DNA from 2 places in the Actinoplanes sp. NPDC089786 genome. Region 2 is predicted to be linked to the other one. Evidence: riboswitches for the same ligand, from Rfam matches in the RefSeq annotation. Region 2 holds a riboswitch; the other holds the start of a gene.
What was found. Region 2 has a riboswitch for cyclic di-AMP ahead of AB0O15_RS40650 (NlpC/P60 family protein). Riboswitches for the same ligand answer to the same signal wherever they lie in the genome.
Positions count from the first base shown of each region.

Region 1: linked by a shared signal. The riboswitch ahead of AB0O15_RS30885 (NlpC/P60 family protein) and the one ahead of AB0O15_RS40650 (NlpC/P60 family protein) in region 2 are both predicted to bind cyclic di-AMP.

Region 1 is NZ_JBFBGU010000013.1:228,395-235,734, reverse strand. Features, by position in the region: gene AB0O15_RS30900 (VTT domain-containing protein) at 1-31, opposite strand, end outside; gene AB0O15_RS30895 (glutamine amidotransferase) at 74-787, opposite strand; gene AB0O15_RS30890 (MurT ligase domain-containing protein) at 777-2,000, opposite strand; cyclic di-AMP (ydaO/yuaA leader) riboswitch at 2,375-2,576, shown strand; gene AB0O15_RS30885 (NlpC/P60 family protein) at 2,583-3,383, shown strand; gene mraZ (division/cell wall cluster transcriptional repressor MraZ) at 3,799-4,230, shown strand; gene rsmH (16S rRNA (cytosine(1402)-N(4))-methyltransferase RsmH) at 4,422-5,489, shown strand; gene AB0O15_RS30870 (hypothetical protein) at 5,486-6,109, shown strand; gene AB0O15_RS30865 (penicillin-binding protein 2) at 6,115-7,340, shown strand, end outside.
Region 2 is NZ_JBFBGU010000025.1:23,781-31,120, forward strand. Features, by position in the region: gene AB0O15_RS40640 (SDR family NAD(P)-dependent oxidoreductase) at 1-119, opposite strand, end outside; gene AB0O15_RS40645 (sigma-70 family RNA polymerase sigma factor) at 694-1,695, shown strand; gene AB0O15_RS40650 (NlpC/P60 family protein) at 1,760-2,674, opposite strand; cyclic di-AMP (ydaO/yuaA leader) riboswitch at 2,733-2,861, opposite strand; gene AB0O15_RS40655 (DUF3817 domain-containing protein) at 3,029-3,373, opposite strand; gene AB0O15_RS40660 (hypothetical protein) at 3,384-3,788, opposite strand; gene AB0O15_RS40665 (DUF6158 family protein) at 3,847-4,083, shown strand; gene AB0O15_RS40670 (hypothetical protein) at 4,322-4,522, shown strand; gene AB0O15_RS40675 (ANTAR domain-containing protein) at 4,571-5,572, shown strand; gene AB0O15_RS40680 (MDR family MFS transporter) at 5,623-7,340, opposite strand, start outside.

The DNA of each region.
Region 1 (7,340 bases), on a different contig from region 2:
TGGCCTTCGGGGCGATCAGGGTGTCAGTCATAAAGGCTTACCGCTCCTGGTGTCGTCGGGCTGTTTCGGCTGGTCAGACGCTTGCTGCGGTGAGTCGCTCGGACCTGAGCGCCTCGGCCCAGGCATCGTCGACGGGGGCAAGACTATCCGCGCCCGTCGCCCAACGCAGTAGCAGATCGGCTATCGCTGGGTTGCGGGCCAGCGCCGGGCCATGGCTGTAGGAGCCGAGGATCTTGCCGTGCCAGGCGCCCTCGGTCTGCCCGTCGTTGCCGATGCCGGCGGTCACGTGGGCCAGCGGCGAAACGTCCGGCCCCAGGTGGGTACGCCCGCCGTGGTTCTCGAAACCGGTCAGCGGCGGCAGCCCGAGCCGCGGGTCGATGTCGCCCCGGAGCTCGCCGACGGCCCGCGTCTCGCCCCGGTTCGACTCCAGGTCGAGCAGGCCCAGGCCGGCGAACTTGGCCCCCTTGGCGAAGAAAGAGTGCCCGAAGAGCTGATAACCGGCACAGATGGCCAGCACCGCCGCGCCCTGGCCGACCGCCCGGTGGATGCCGCCGTCGGCGATCAGCCGCTGGGCCGCCAGCGCCTGCGGGCCGTCTTCCCCGCCGCCGATCAGGTAGATGTCGGCGGTGGAGGGCATCGGCTGGTCGGAGCGGACCTCGTGGGTCTCGGCCGGGATGCCGCGCAGGGCCGCCCGGTGGGCCAGGATCAGCATGTTTCCGCGGTCGCCGTAGGTGGACAGCAGGTCGGGATAGATCCAGACGATCCGCAGAACACTTTCAGTTGACACGGTCCAGCTCCGCTCGGATGTCCTGGAAGGCGGTGTAGTTCGCGATCACTTCGAGCCGTCCGGGCGGAGATGCCTGGATCGCCTCGTCGAAGGTCTTTACGTGGCGGAAGGGCACACCGTTCACCGTGAGGCGGACCGCGAGGTCGTAGGCCCGGTCGCCGGTGATCAGCACGGGCCGGCCGTCACGGAGCGGTGCGAAGTCGACGTCGTAGAGCCAGGAGGTGTCCAGGCCGTCGGGGTCGCGGGCGTTGATGGAGAGCAGGGTCGGCGCCACGTCGGCCATGTCGAAGGCCTCGAGCCAGCTCGCCGGGTTCTTGGCCAGCAGCAGCCGGATGTTGCGGCCGTCGCGGTCGACCTGGGCGTACCGGCCGGCCACCGAGGTGACCGAGGACAGCCGGGGCACGCCCTCGATCGCGCGGACGCCGAACTCGGCCGCGGTGGCCAGGGCGGCGGCGGCGTTGCCGAGGTTGACCCGGCCCGGCAGCTGGAGCTTGACCAGGTGCCAGTCGCCGTTCGGGTCGGTGACGCCCTCGTCCTCGACCACCCACTGGGCCCGCGGCCGGCGCAGCGGGCAGCCGACGCACCACCACTCGCCCTCGCGGCGCTCGATCGACGAGCCGCACTCGGGACAGACCCAGGAGTCGTCGTGCCAGCGCTGGCCGGCGCTGAACCAGGTGACGTTGGGGCTGCCGACAGCCGACCAGACCACCATCGGATCGTCGGCGTTGGCGATCACCCGGATGTCGGGGTGGTCGGCCAGCGCGGTCCGCCACAGCTGCGCCATCATCGCCACCTCCTTCGCCCGGTCGAGCTGGTCGCGGCTGAGGTTGAGCAGCGCGACCGCGCGCGGGGTGGTCTCGTCGATCACCTGGGCCAGGTAGTGCTCGTCGACCTCGAGCACCGCGAACGGGGTGGCACCGGCCTTGGCCAGGGCCGAGGTGTGCCCGCTGGGCATGTTGGCGCCGAACGAGTTGGTCGCCACCGGGCCGAGCACGCCCAGCGCGGCGGCGGTGAGCCGGGTGGTGGTGGTCTTGCCGTTGGTGCCGGAGACAAGCGCGATCGCCCGGCCGGTGGCCAGGTTCTTCAGCAGGTCAGGGTCGATCTTGAGACCGATCCAGCCGCCGATGACCGAGCCGTCGCCGCGTCCCGCGGCCCTGGAGATCGCAGCGGCGGTGCGCGAGACGGAGCTCGCCACCTTCGCGCGCATGGGCATCTTCCCGTCCGTCACGGTGGCGACAGTACCCGAACCGGACAGAGCGTCGATCCGGCCGCCCGGTGGCTGCCGGCGGGACGGGCATACCGGAAATCGCGGTCTTCAAGATCATTCGAAAGTTTGTTAATTGTGTGGCGAGACTCACCCGTTACCTTCGACGTTCGGTGATCACCGCACTGCGTACCGCAGTGGCATTTGTCTTGAGCGATATCCAAACCGGACATCGGCGCACATGCCAATTACTCTCCGTGGCCAGTCACGATCTGCAACCGTACGGAAATTCGGTTATCAAGGTCTGGCTGCCGGCGACCGCCCGCAGTTCGTGGACACGCGGGTCAACGCCGAGCTCTGCCCCGGCCCGATTCCACGACCCGAGTTCGAGAACATCCACACAAGGCGACGAGGGGCAGAGACGGGGGACCCAATCGGGTCCTCGCGAAGGCACCGTCACTACCGGCGGTGACCTGAGGGCTCAGGCCGTACGACACGGTCTTGGGGTGAAGCCGCCACGGCGGCCGGGCACACCTTCCCGCCCGAACCCGACAGCTAACCTCGCAGGCGTGCCGGAGGGATCTCTCTACCGTGCAACAAAGCACCTCGAGCCGGCGCCGCACCCTCGGCACCGGCAGCATCGCCCTGTCCCTGGGTATCTGCCTCGGCGCCGGCCAGATCGTGGCCACGCAGCCGGCGGTCGCGGCCACCCCGGTCGTCACCGCCGCCGCGATGCGGCCGCTGGCCAAGGTCACCCAGAAGGCCAGCGCGAAATCGGTGAAGTACGGCGCCTCGATCCGGATCACGACGTTCGTGGCCAACCCGAGCACCGGCAAGAAGGTCACGAGCGGCATGGTGCGCCTGCAGGCGCTCCGCAGCGGCAAGTGGCAGACGTGGCAGACCCGGACCATCCTGAAGTCGGGCGCCTACACCTTCTCGTTCAAGCCCCTGGTCTCCGGCACGTACCGCACCGTCTTCCTCGGCGGCGGCGGAGTGCGCGCGGCGGTCAGCCGGAACAACTCGTCGGTGTCGGTGACGAACAAGGGCGCCATGGTCCTGGCGGAGGCCGCGAGGCACAAGGGAGCGCTGTACAAGTACGGCGCGGCGGGTCCCAAGCGCTTCGACTGCTCCGGCTTCACGCTGTACGTCTACAAGAAGACCACCGGTCGCAAGCTGCCCCACAAGGCCAACTCGCAGCAGAAGTACGGCAGGTCGGTCAGCAAGGGCAGCCGGCAGCCCGGTGATCTGATCATCTTCCGCTCCGGCTCCTACGGCTACCACGCCGCGGTGTACGCGGGCGCCAACAAGATCTGGGACTCGCCGCACTCCGGCGCCCGGGTCTCGAAGCGCAAGATGATCAGCGGCAACTACGTGGTCCGCCGCCTGGTCTGAGTTCAGGACCGCAGTAAGTAAGGCGTAACCACTTTCGCACCGGCGGGGTGCGACCCGGGGTTCCTGGGTCGCACCCCGCCGGCGTCTGTGCTTGCTCCACCACCCTCCCCGCATCTCCTCCACTCCGCTCCACATCCACGCCCGGCGCCGCTGATACCGCGGATCCGGGCAGTTTTTCGTGCCCACCTGGGCGGCATGTCGGAAAGCGGACGCCATGATCAGGCCTTCGCCCTCCACTGGCACTCCACCGCGTCTACCTGCGCTTTCGTCTGCGAATCCGGTTCATGGACGGCACGATTCCGGTTGCGGGTGGAGGGAAGTGGAGTAGAGTGGAGCGCAGTGGCAGGGGGGACCTGCCGGCCCGATTCGACACGGCGGACCGCGAACCGCCGGCAGGGCGTAGGGGGGTTGGCCGATGTTTCTCGGCACGCATACCCCACGCCTGGACGAGAAGGGCCGGTTGATCCTTCCGGCGAAGTTCCGGGACGAGCTGGCGGGAGGTGTCGTGATCACCAAGGGGCAGGAGCGTTGCCTGTACGTGTTCCCGATGCCGGAGTTCCAGCGCATCGCGGGGCAGCTGCGCGAGCAGCCGGTCACCCACAAGGCCGCCCGGGCCTACAGCCGGGTGTTCTTCGCCAGCGCACATGACGAGGTCCCCGACAAGCAGGGCCGGGTCACCATCCCGGCACACCTGCGGGAGTACGCGGGCCTCGACCGTGAGCTGGTCGTGATCGGGGCGAGCACGCGGGTGGAGATCTGGGACAAGCAGTCCTGGGAGGACTACCTCTCGTCGAGCGAGGACGACTTCGCCGACATCGAGGAGGGGGTGCTGCCCGGCGGACTGTGACGGCGTGACACGGACGAGATGGAAAAGACGTCGCTGCCGCCCGTACTGCGAGATCTCCAGCCGCTTGAGTTCCTGGCGCCTCTTCCCCGGCGCCAGGCGCGACGCCCGCCGGCAGCGGGCACGAGCGGATGGGGATCTGGCGGTACGGATTCGACGTCCGGTCGGACCGGGTGACGCACGAAGCCTGGCGACTGGGGGTCGACGTGGGGGAGCAACGTGGCACGCATGTGCCGGTGCTGCTCGAGCGCTGTCTCGAGCTGCTCGCTCCCGCGCTGGGTCTGCCGGACGCCGTGCACGTCGACTTCACTCTGGGTCTCGGCGGTCACGCCGAGGCGGTGCTCGAGCGTTTCCCGGACGTGGTCCTCATCGGGCTCGACCGGGATCCGGAAGCGCTGGCGCACAGCGGGCGACGGCTGGCCCGCTTCGCGGACCGTACGCACCTGGTGCACGCGGTCTACGACGAGTTGCCGTCGGTGCTGGCGGGGCTGGGCCACGAGGCGTTCCACAGTGGCCTGTTCGACCTGGGTGTGTCATCGCTGCAACTGGACGAGCCCGACCGGGGGTTCGCCTACGCGCAGGACGCACCGCTGGACATGCGCATGGACCAGTCGCGGGGGATCACGGCCGAAGAGGTCGTGAACGGCTACCAGCCGGGCGACCTGGTCCGGGTGCTACGGACCTACGGCGAGGAGAAGTTCGCCTCGCGGATCGTCTCGGCGATCGTCAAGGAGCGGGATCAGGGGCGGATCACGTCCACGAGCCGGCTCGCCGATCTGGTCAAAGCGGCCATCCCGGCCGCCGCGCGACGAACGGGTGGAAATCCCGCCAAAAGAACGTTTCAAGCGTTACGTATTGAGGTAAATGGCGAACTCGCCGCGGTCGAGTCCGCGGTGCCATCGGCTTTGGACGCATTGGCGCCGAAAGGGCGCCTTGTGGTGATGAGCTACCAATCGTTGGAAGACCGGATCGTCAAGCGCGCCATCGCCGCGAGGGCGCGCAGCACCGGACCGCTCGACCTGCCGGTCGAGTTGCCCGGAACCGGTCCGACAGTGCGTCTCCTGACGAAGGGGTCGGAGCCGCCGAGCGATGCGGAAGTGGCAGCGAACCCGCGAGCGGCCTCGGTGAGGTTGCGAGCGGTGGAGCGCGTCGAACAGAACCAGGCACCGGGTGCCGGCCGCGAGCGGCCCCGGCTGTCCGCACCACACGGGGGAAGAGGGCGGCGACGCCCGGGGGAACGCACGGAGGGGGAGGGGTCATGAGCGAGCGTACGTACGCGCCGCGGTCGGGGGGCCGGACCGCGGAACAGAACGCAACGACCGGTGCGCGCCGGCATCCGGCCAAGGTGACCCGGACGACTCAGGAAGCCCGCACCGAGGGCACGGCCGCGCTGCGGCTGGACCCGGCGCCGGCCGAGCGGTCGCGCGTCAAGGGCCGGCCGGACAGCCCGGCGCCGCGGCTGCGGGTCGCGCCGCCGGCCGCGATCCGGGCGCCCCGCACGCCGTTCATCGCGCTGGTCATCGTGCTGGTGGTGGCCGGGGTGCTGGGCATCCTGCTGGTCAACACCAAGACGATGGAGAACTCGTTCGAGCTGAGCCGGCTCGAGGACGAGCAGCGCAACCTGGACAAGCGGCAGCAGCAGCTGGAGAACCAGCTCGCCGACTACGAGAGCGCGGGCAACCTGGACGCGGCGGCCAAGCGGGCCGGTCTGGTCAAGGGCGAGCCGGCCTACATCCGGCTGCCGGACGGCCAGATCATCGGGGTGGCCGTGCCGGGCCAGGGCAAGAAGTCGGTGACCGCGCAGGACCAGGCGGACGCCGCGGCCGGCCACGCACCGGCCGGCTCGGCGCCGGTCGACGCGGCGCCGGGCACCGGGCGGTAGCCGCCGTGCCGCCGAAGAAGGACGAGCCACCGCGCCGGGGTCAGCAGCCCCGGCGCGGTGCGTCCCGTGACGTTCCGCCCGGCGACGAGGACGGCCGGCGCGGGTTCGGTGGCATCGGCGAGGCCCGGGCGTACACCCCGCGCGGGCGTACCGTGGCCGAGCGCGACCAGCGCACCCGATCGCCCCGCGCCGGGCGCACCACCGATCCGTTCCGTCCCGCGCTCCAGCTGCTCGAGGGCGGCAAGCCCCGGGACCGCCGGCCCGCGCCCGAGGAGCCCGAGGAGCCCGAGGAGGAGACGCCCGCGAAGGCGGCTCCCCGCAAGCGGACTACGGCGGGCGCCGGGCGTACGCGTACCGAGGCAACCGGTCGTGGCACCCGGGACCGCAAGGTCGCCGTCCCACCCGCACCACGACGGACGGCCGGCGCGCGACCCGCCAAGGCCGCGGCTCCGCCGAACCGCCGGCCACCGTCCCGGCGTCCCGCCCCGGCCGTCCCGTTCGAGCCGCCCAAGCTGGCCAACAGCACCCGCCGGCTGCGGCTGGGCACCGTGCTGGCGCTCGCCCTGTTCGCCACGATCGGCGTGCGGCTGGTCGTGCTCCAGGCGGTGGAGTCGCCGGAGAGCGTGCAGCAACTGCTCAAGCAGCGCCAGGACCGGCTGGCCACGGTGCTGCTCCCGGCGCCGCGCGGTAGCATCCTGGACCGCGACGGCGCCGAGCTCGCGCGCAGCGTCGAGGCCCGCTACATCTACGCCGACCCGGAACTGGTGGAGAACGCGGCGCAGGTCGCGGCCCAGCTGTCCCCGCTGCTCGGCATCGCGCCGTCCAAGCTGGTCGCGCTGATGCGGAAGAAGAAGCAGCCCGGCGGCGGCCCGGTGCGGTTCGTCTACCTGGCCCGCGGCGTCGACCTGCCGGTGGCCGAGAAGATCGCCAAGATGAACCTCAAGGGCATCCGCGAGGACCGCGACGAGCGCCGCGACGTGCCCGGCGCCGACCTGGCCGCCAACCTGATCGGCTTCACCGGCGAGGAGCACACCGGGCTGGAGGGGCTGGAGGCGCGCTACGACGAGTTGCTGCGCGGCACCGACGGCAAGCGCGTGTACGAGGTCGGGCGCGGCGACCTGGACAAGGAGATCCCGGGCGGCTTCCACAAGCTGGTGCCGGCCTCGCCCGGCACCTCGCTCCAGCTGACCATCGACCGTGACCTCCAGTTCGAGGTGCAGCGGATCCTGGC
Region 2 (7,340 bases):
CGCTCCTGTGAGCCGGCTCGCACCGGGGCCACCACGCGCCACCCGGTTTCCAGGAAGGTCGAAATCACGGCCGTCCCGAGCCCGCCGGTGCCGCCGGTGATCACTGCCGTCCGTGCCATGAGAGAGCCCTTCTCCTTGTGTTCTCTGTCACGTCATGCCATCGAATCGACTCGACGGGGCAGTGGTTTACCGAAAGGATGGTCACCCGTACGGAAGTCACCCCTCCGGGCGAGTGAACTGCGGCGCAGCGTGGCGCATTGTGACGGTGGTCCCGTTCCGTCACGCCTTTGCGGCGGCGTTTGCGTCAAGCCACGTGGCAACCGGCCGATCCTGCGTATGAACCCTGCTGGCAACCAGGACGTACAGGGTAGTGACGAGCATCGCAGGGCAGGTCGTGATGCCCGTCGCTGCGACCGACGAGGGGCCGATGGTGTGATGAAGTGGGCAATGGGTATGCGAGCTGTCACGCATCCAGCGCCGGGTGCGGCTCCGAATGACTCCCCGATGGCGTTCTTCAGTAAGTACGCAACGGGCTCCCAGCCAGCGCTCAGACTGTCGTGACACTTTCGACTCACCAGCCGCCGGCCGTTTCACCAGCCAGCACGGCAAACGGAATGACTGCGGGGCGCCATCTGTTGTGCAGGTGGCAGTTCGGCAACGCACCTTACTGCGGACGTTACGGGGAGGAACCAGATGGACGCAGGTAACGCCCGTAACTGGGTTAGCGAAGGCAATGAGGGGACCGTGGGCAACGTGGAGAAGAACACCGTGATGCGGACCGATGAGGTCGCCGAGGAGCGCGACCTCGTTGGAGTCTATCTGCACGAGATCTCCAGGACGCCGCTGCTCGACGCCGCCCGGGAGGTCGATCTCTCGAAGGCCATCGAGGCCGGCCTGTACGCCGAGCACCTTCTGGAAGAGGGCCAGCCCCGCCGCGGCACCAGCCGCGAAGAGCTGGAGCGCGTGGTCACCGAGGGACAGCGGGCCAAGGATCTGTTCATCCGCGCCAACCTGCGGCTGGTCGTGTCGATCGCCCGGCGGTACGTCCGCTCGGGCATGCCGATGCTCGACCTGATCCAGGAGGGCAACACCGGCCTGGTCCGCGCGGTCGAGAAGTTCGACTACGAGCGCGGCTACAAGTTCTCGACGTACGCGACGTGGTGGATCCGTCAGGCCATCAGCCGGGCCATCGCTCAGCAGGAGCGCACCGTGCGCCTGCCCGTGCACCTGGTCGAAGACGTCAACCGGATGCGGAACGTCACCCGCCAGCTCGTCCGCGAGCTCGGCGCCGACCCCGAGCCCGACCAGATCGCCAAGGCGCTCGGCGTGACCGTCGAGCGGGTCGGTGAGCTCACCCGCTGGGCGCAGGACACGGTGTCCCTGGACACCCCGGTCGGCGACGACGGTGACACCAACCTCGGCGACCTGGTGGCCGACAGCGACGCCCCGTCGCCGGAAGAGATCGTGCTGACCGCCCTGGAGCGGTCGCGCATCGAGGGTCTGCTCAACCACCTCGACGACCGGTCGGCCGGCATCATGCGGGCCCGCTACGGCCTGGAGGACGGCCGGGAGCACTCGCTCACCGAGGTCGCCTCCCGGTTCTCGCTCTCCCGCGAGCGGATCCGTCAGCTCGAGATCCAGGCGCTCGGCCGGCTGCGTGAGCTGGCCCGGGCCGAGGGCCTGCAGGCCGCCTGACCGATCAGGTCATACAAGAGGGCCGGTTCCCCGCGAGGGGAACCGGCCCTTTCACTGTGCTGAGTTACTTGACCCGGCCGTACCCGGTCGGAGTCATCGAGTTCATCGAGCGCTTCGTCACCGGCTCGCCGGTACGGTAAGCGTCGATCATCATTCCGCCGCCGACGTAGAGGCCGACATGGCCACCGTTGCGGAAGAAGATGAGGTCGCCCGCCTTCAGGTCACCCTTGCTGATCGGGGTGGTGGCGCTGATCTGGGCGGAGGCCTTGTGGGGCAGGCTCTTGCCCGCCGCACGCCAGGCCGCCGAGGTCAGCCCCGAGCAGTCGTAGCCGTTCGGGCCGTCGGCGCCGAACTTGTACATCACGCCGATGGCGTTGTACGCGAAGGACACCGCCTTGCCCGCGGAGCCGGCGATCTGCGGGATCGGGCCGCTGTACTTGCTGCCCGACTTGGTCGGCGTGCCGTACGCCGCCGTCCGCATCGCGTACAGCTTCTTGATGTCGTTCTCGATCTTCTTCTTGCGCTTGGCCAACTCGTTCAGCTGCGCGTTCTGCTTGTTCTGCGCGGTCTTCAGGGCGGCCTGACGCGTGTCGTAGTTCTGCGTGGTCGCCGTGTAGTTGTCGATCTTGCGCTGGCGATCGCGGGTCAGCTGGTCGAGCATGCCGATCCGGTCCATCAGGGTGCCCGATCCCTCGAGCATCACGTTCATGGCGCCGATGTCACCCTGCTGGTAAGCCTTGTTGGCGATCTGGCCCATCTCGGCCTGGGCGACCTTGAGGACCTCCTTGGCCGGGCCCAGCGACTTCGTCAGCGCGACCTGATCGGCCTTGGTCTTGTTGAGATCGATCTTCATGCCGTTGTACGACTCGACGACATCCTCGAGATCGTCCGATGCCTTGGCGATCTTCTTGGTGATCTCGGTCTTGGACGGTTCCGCGTGAGCGGCCGTCACGGCCGGCCCGGTCAGCGCCAGCGCCATGAGGGCGACGGCCGCGATCCGGAACCTCGTGCGGGCGTGTGACAACGCTGAGAGGCCTTTCTTCCGCCTGTGCCGCCTACCGGGTTAGCTGACGGGTTCGGGCGGGAAGAAGGCCCTACCGCGGTGGTGCGCGGATTCACCCCGAGAACTCGGTTCCCCGGTTCGTCACGATGGGCCCGGGCGCGGCCGGATGGGGGTGACCGCGTCGAGGCCGCCGTGCAGACTCGGCAGCGCCGGCTCGGCGCCACCGGAGGGTGTGGCTGCGGACCGAACCAACCGCATTAACTTATCGATGGATCTCCGAAAAGCAAGCTCGGCAAGAAAACCTTAAGCCAATGAATGCGCGGCGTAATTCTAGGAATTCAGCGCGTGATCCCCGGACGCGGAATCGGACTTTTCGGGATTGACGCTGATCCAATTGCGCGTCACTTTCCGCTCGGCCCAGAAGGACAGGAACGGGATGGTGCCGGCCAGCATCACCAGCAGCATGCGGCTGAGCGGCCACTGGGCGCGGCGGCCGAGGTCGAAGGTGGCCAGCACGTACAGGATGAAGAGGAAGCCGTGCGCCGGGCCGACGCCCGCGACCACCGTGTCGTTGTCGGCCAGGTACTTCAGCGGCATGCCCACGAGGACCAGCACGATCAGGACCACGCCGACGATGTAGGCGATGATCCGGTAACGGGTGAGAGCTCCCTGCACGGTGCTTTCCTTACTTCCTGGGTCCGGGGTAGTCGCCGGGGCGGGCGCCGGGATGGGCGTTGAGCCAGGCGAGGTAGTCGTTGTAGGCCGCCAGTTCCGGGTCGTCGGCGCCGGGGTCGGGCGCCGGGCGGGACGGGACCCGGACCGGGCGGCCGACGGTAACAGCCGAATCTGGGAGCTTTTCCCGTTCCGGCGCCGGCTCCGCCGCCGGTTTCGTGGCCAGCCGAACCTCGCGCCACCACAGGAACGCGACGAAGCCGGCGAAGACCGGCCACTGGAACGCGTACCCCCAGCTCAGTGCGTTTCCGCCGGTGGCGCGGGTGTATTGCCACCAGCCCAGCAGGAGGAAGGCCACGATCAGAACGAGCGCGACCACATGGCGGAGGATCCACGCCGGGGTCAGCAGCCCTTTCATGACTGTCAGGGTAGTCGCGCGGGTTTCAGGGCGACCCGCGCGGGCAAGGCTGAACGGTATGAGCGACCAGCCTGTGGAGATCTCCGAGATCGGCATCGACCCGGCGGGACTGGGTGACGACGACCTGATCCGTGAACTGGCCAGCCTGCACCGGACCCGGCTGGACACCCTGCGGTACGGGCCGGACGCCGCCCTGGACAACCACCTGCGGCGGACGGCGGAACTGGAGACCGAGTACCTGGCCCGGCACCCGGGCCGTGAGGTGGATCCGCATCGCCTCACGCAGGACTTCTGACGTGTGTCCTGGGTCACAATGCCTGCTGGAATCAGGGCGGGCGACCGACAGTTGAGAACAGATGTCGGTGTGTCCAGTGTCCCCGGGCCTCACCCATTGCCTTCACGGAATACCGTTCGGCTGGAGCCGTGTTGAGCCACTCGCCGAGAGGCGACATGCACACCGACACCTATGCGCCGCCTCCGAGGTTCTCGGGGGCGGCGCATTATGTTGGGCCGGTTGTGGGTACCCGATCTTCATGAACGATCCTCGTACCGAAGAGCGCGCCGCCGACCTGCTTCCCGAGGAGCGCGCCGCCGGCAGCGCCGACCCGGAGGCCCAGGCCGCGGCCATTCTCGCGGATTCGGACGATCGGGAGCACAATTCGGACCTTTCGCGGGAAAACCGCACCTCGGCAGAGACGGTCGCACCAGCCGAAAGGGCTGAAGGCACCCGGTAGAGGCACAAAACTTTCGTGTCCACCTCAGGACGTGGGAGGATCCGACGCGTGCCCGCACCCCGACGGAGCGCTGAGCGCGCCGGTCAGCGGTCCACGCCGCCGGCGGCCGCTTCCTCCGCCCCCAATCAGACCCGACGCACAGCCCGTCCCCGCCACCCGGGACAGGGCGCCGGCGCCCCGAACGCGGGCCCGGTCCACCACACCGAGACGGAACCCGTCATCGCCGCCCACCCCAACGCCCCAGCCATCGGCCCGTCCCTGCCCGCTCCGCGGGACGCCGCCGATCCCGCCCCCGCCGAGGTGGCCCGGCCCGGATCGGCCGTCGTCATCCCCTCCGAGGTCGTCCGGCCGGGCGCCGGGGGCCTGGCGCTGCCGCAGACGAGCACGGTCGAGGTGGCCGGGCTCCTGCACGAGCTGTCCGAGCGGCTGCTCTCCGCGGACGACGTGGCCGGGGCCTTGGAGCGGCTCGCCGTCTTCACCGCCGGGACGATCCCCGGCGCGGTCCGCTGCTCGGTCGCGCTGATCACCGAGGGGGAGGGGCCGAGCCTGACCGCGTCGGGCAGCGACGGCCGCGGGGTCGACGACTGCCAGTTCGAGACCGGCGAAGGACCCGTCCTCGAGGCGGCCCGCACCCGCACCCTGGTGCTCACCCAGGACCTGCCGAACGACCCGCGCTGGCCGGCGCTGGGCGACTCCGCCCGCGACGAGGACGTGCACGCCGTGGCGGCCATCCCGCTGGACGTGCGGCGGACGTCGGTCGGCGCGCTCAGCATCTACGTCCGGCAGGCGCAGAGCATCCGCCCCGAGCTGCTGCTCACCGCGATGGCCATCGTCAACCAGGCCGAGATCCTGCTCAGTGAGCTGTCCCGCCGCGCGGCGCTGAGCCAGGGCGCCACGGTCGACCGCGCCATCGGCGTGATCATCGCGCAGCGCGGGTGTGGCGTACGCGAGGCCTACGACGTGTTGCAGGAGACCGCGCAGCGCCTCGGCATGGACCGTCAGTCGGTGGCCGAGCGCCTGATCGCCGCGGCCGCGCGCGACCGCTCGTAAGCAGAAGGGGCGCGGATCGCTCCGCGCCCCTCGATCACTCGTTCCCGCTGTCAGCGTTTGGCGCTGTGCGTGGGTTCGTGCTGTGTGTCCGGCGCGCGTTCGCCCGACTCGTGCGAGCCGCCGCCCGACTCCGGCGTGCCCGGGTCGGCGCCGGTCGCCGCGGCTGCCTCGGCCGCGTCGGCGTCGGCCCGCTGCTGCTGGGCCGAGCGCTGGGCGAGCGGGATCTCCGGCAGGAAGAGCACCACGATCAGGCCGATGATCATGACCGAGAAGGCCAGCAGGAACACGATCTGGATGCTGTCCGAGAAGCCGACCTTGAACGGGTGGGCGATCACGTCGGGCAGCGTCTTGAGGAACGACGTGTCACCGAGGTCGCCACCGCCGGCGGTCGCCTTCTGCAGGGTCTGGGCCGCGCTCGGGTCGGCGGCCAGGGCCCCCTGGAACTCCGGCGTGGCCTGAGCCGACTGGAAGGCCGTGCTGATCTTGCCGGGCAGCACGTTGAACAGCACCGACAGGAACACCGCGGTGCCGAGCGTGCCGCCCATCGAGCGGAAGAACGCCACCGAACTCGTGGCCACGCCGATCTCGCGGGGGCTCACCGCGTTCTGCACCGCGGTGATCATCGGCTGCATGTTGCCGCCCAGGCCGAGGCCCATCAGCACCATGATCAGCATGGTCCGCCAGAGCGGGGTGTCGGCGTCGATGGTGGCGAACAGCCCGAGCGCGGCGACCATCAGCGTGCTGCCGATGATCGGGAAGATCCGGTACCGCCCGGTGCGGGAGATGAGCTGACCGGCCAGGATCGAGCCGGACATGATGCCGAACACGAACGGGATCATCTGCAGGCCGGCCATGGTGGCCGAGGAGCCCTTCACGATCTGCAGGTACAGCGGGACGGTCATCAGGCCGCCGAACATCGCCATGCCCAGGATGGTGCTGGCGATCGAGGACACCCCGACCGTACGGTTGCCGAACAGCCGCAGCGGCAGCAGCGCCTCCTCCTTGTAGGCCCGCTCGGCGAGCACGAAGGCGACCAGGCCGACCGCGCCGATCACGTAGCAGAGGATCGCCCGGCCGGAGTCCCAGCCCCAGGTGCGGCCCTGCTCGGCGACGATCAGCAGCGGCACCAGGCCGACGATCAGGGCGAGGGCGCCCGGCCAGTCGATGCGGTGGATGACCCGGGTGTGCGGCAGGTGGAGAACCCTGGCCACCACGATCATCGCGGCGACGCCGATCGGCACGTTCAGGTAGAACACCCAGCGCCAGCCGTCGATCCAGAGCAGCTTGTCGGCGCCGGCGAAGAAGCCGCCCAGGATCGGGCCGATGACGCTGGCGGTGCCGAACACGGCGAGGAAGAAGCCCTGGTACTTGGCGCGCTCGCGGGGCGGGACGATATCGCCGATGATGGCCAGGGCCAGCGACATCAGGCCGCCGGCGCCGATGCCCTGGATCGCCCGGAACGCGGCCAGCTGGTACATGTTCTCGGACAGGCCGCAGAGCATCGAGCCGACGATGAAGATGCCGATGGCGAAGAGGAAGAACGGCCGCCGTCCGTAGATGTCGGACAGCTTGCCGTACAGCGGTGTCGAGATCGTGGACGTGATCAGGAATGCCGTGGTGGCCCACGCCTGGAGGTCGAAGCCGTTCAGGTCGTCGGCGATGGTCCGGGTGGCGGTGGCCATGATCGTCTGGTCGAGCGCGGCCAGGAACATGCCCATCATCAGGCCGCCCAGGACCGTGAGGATCTGGCGGTGGGTGAAGTCGGCCG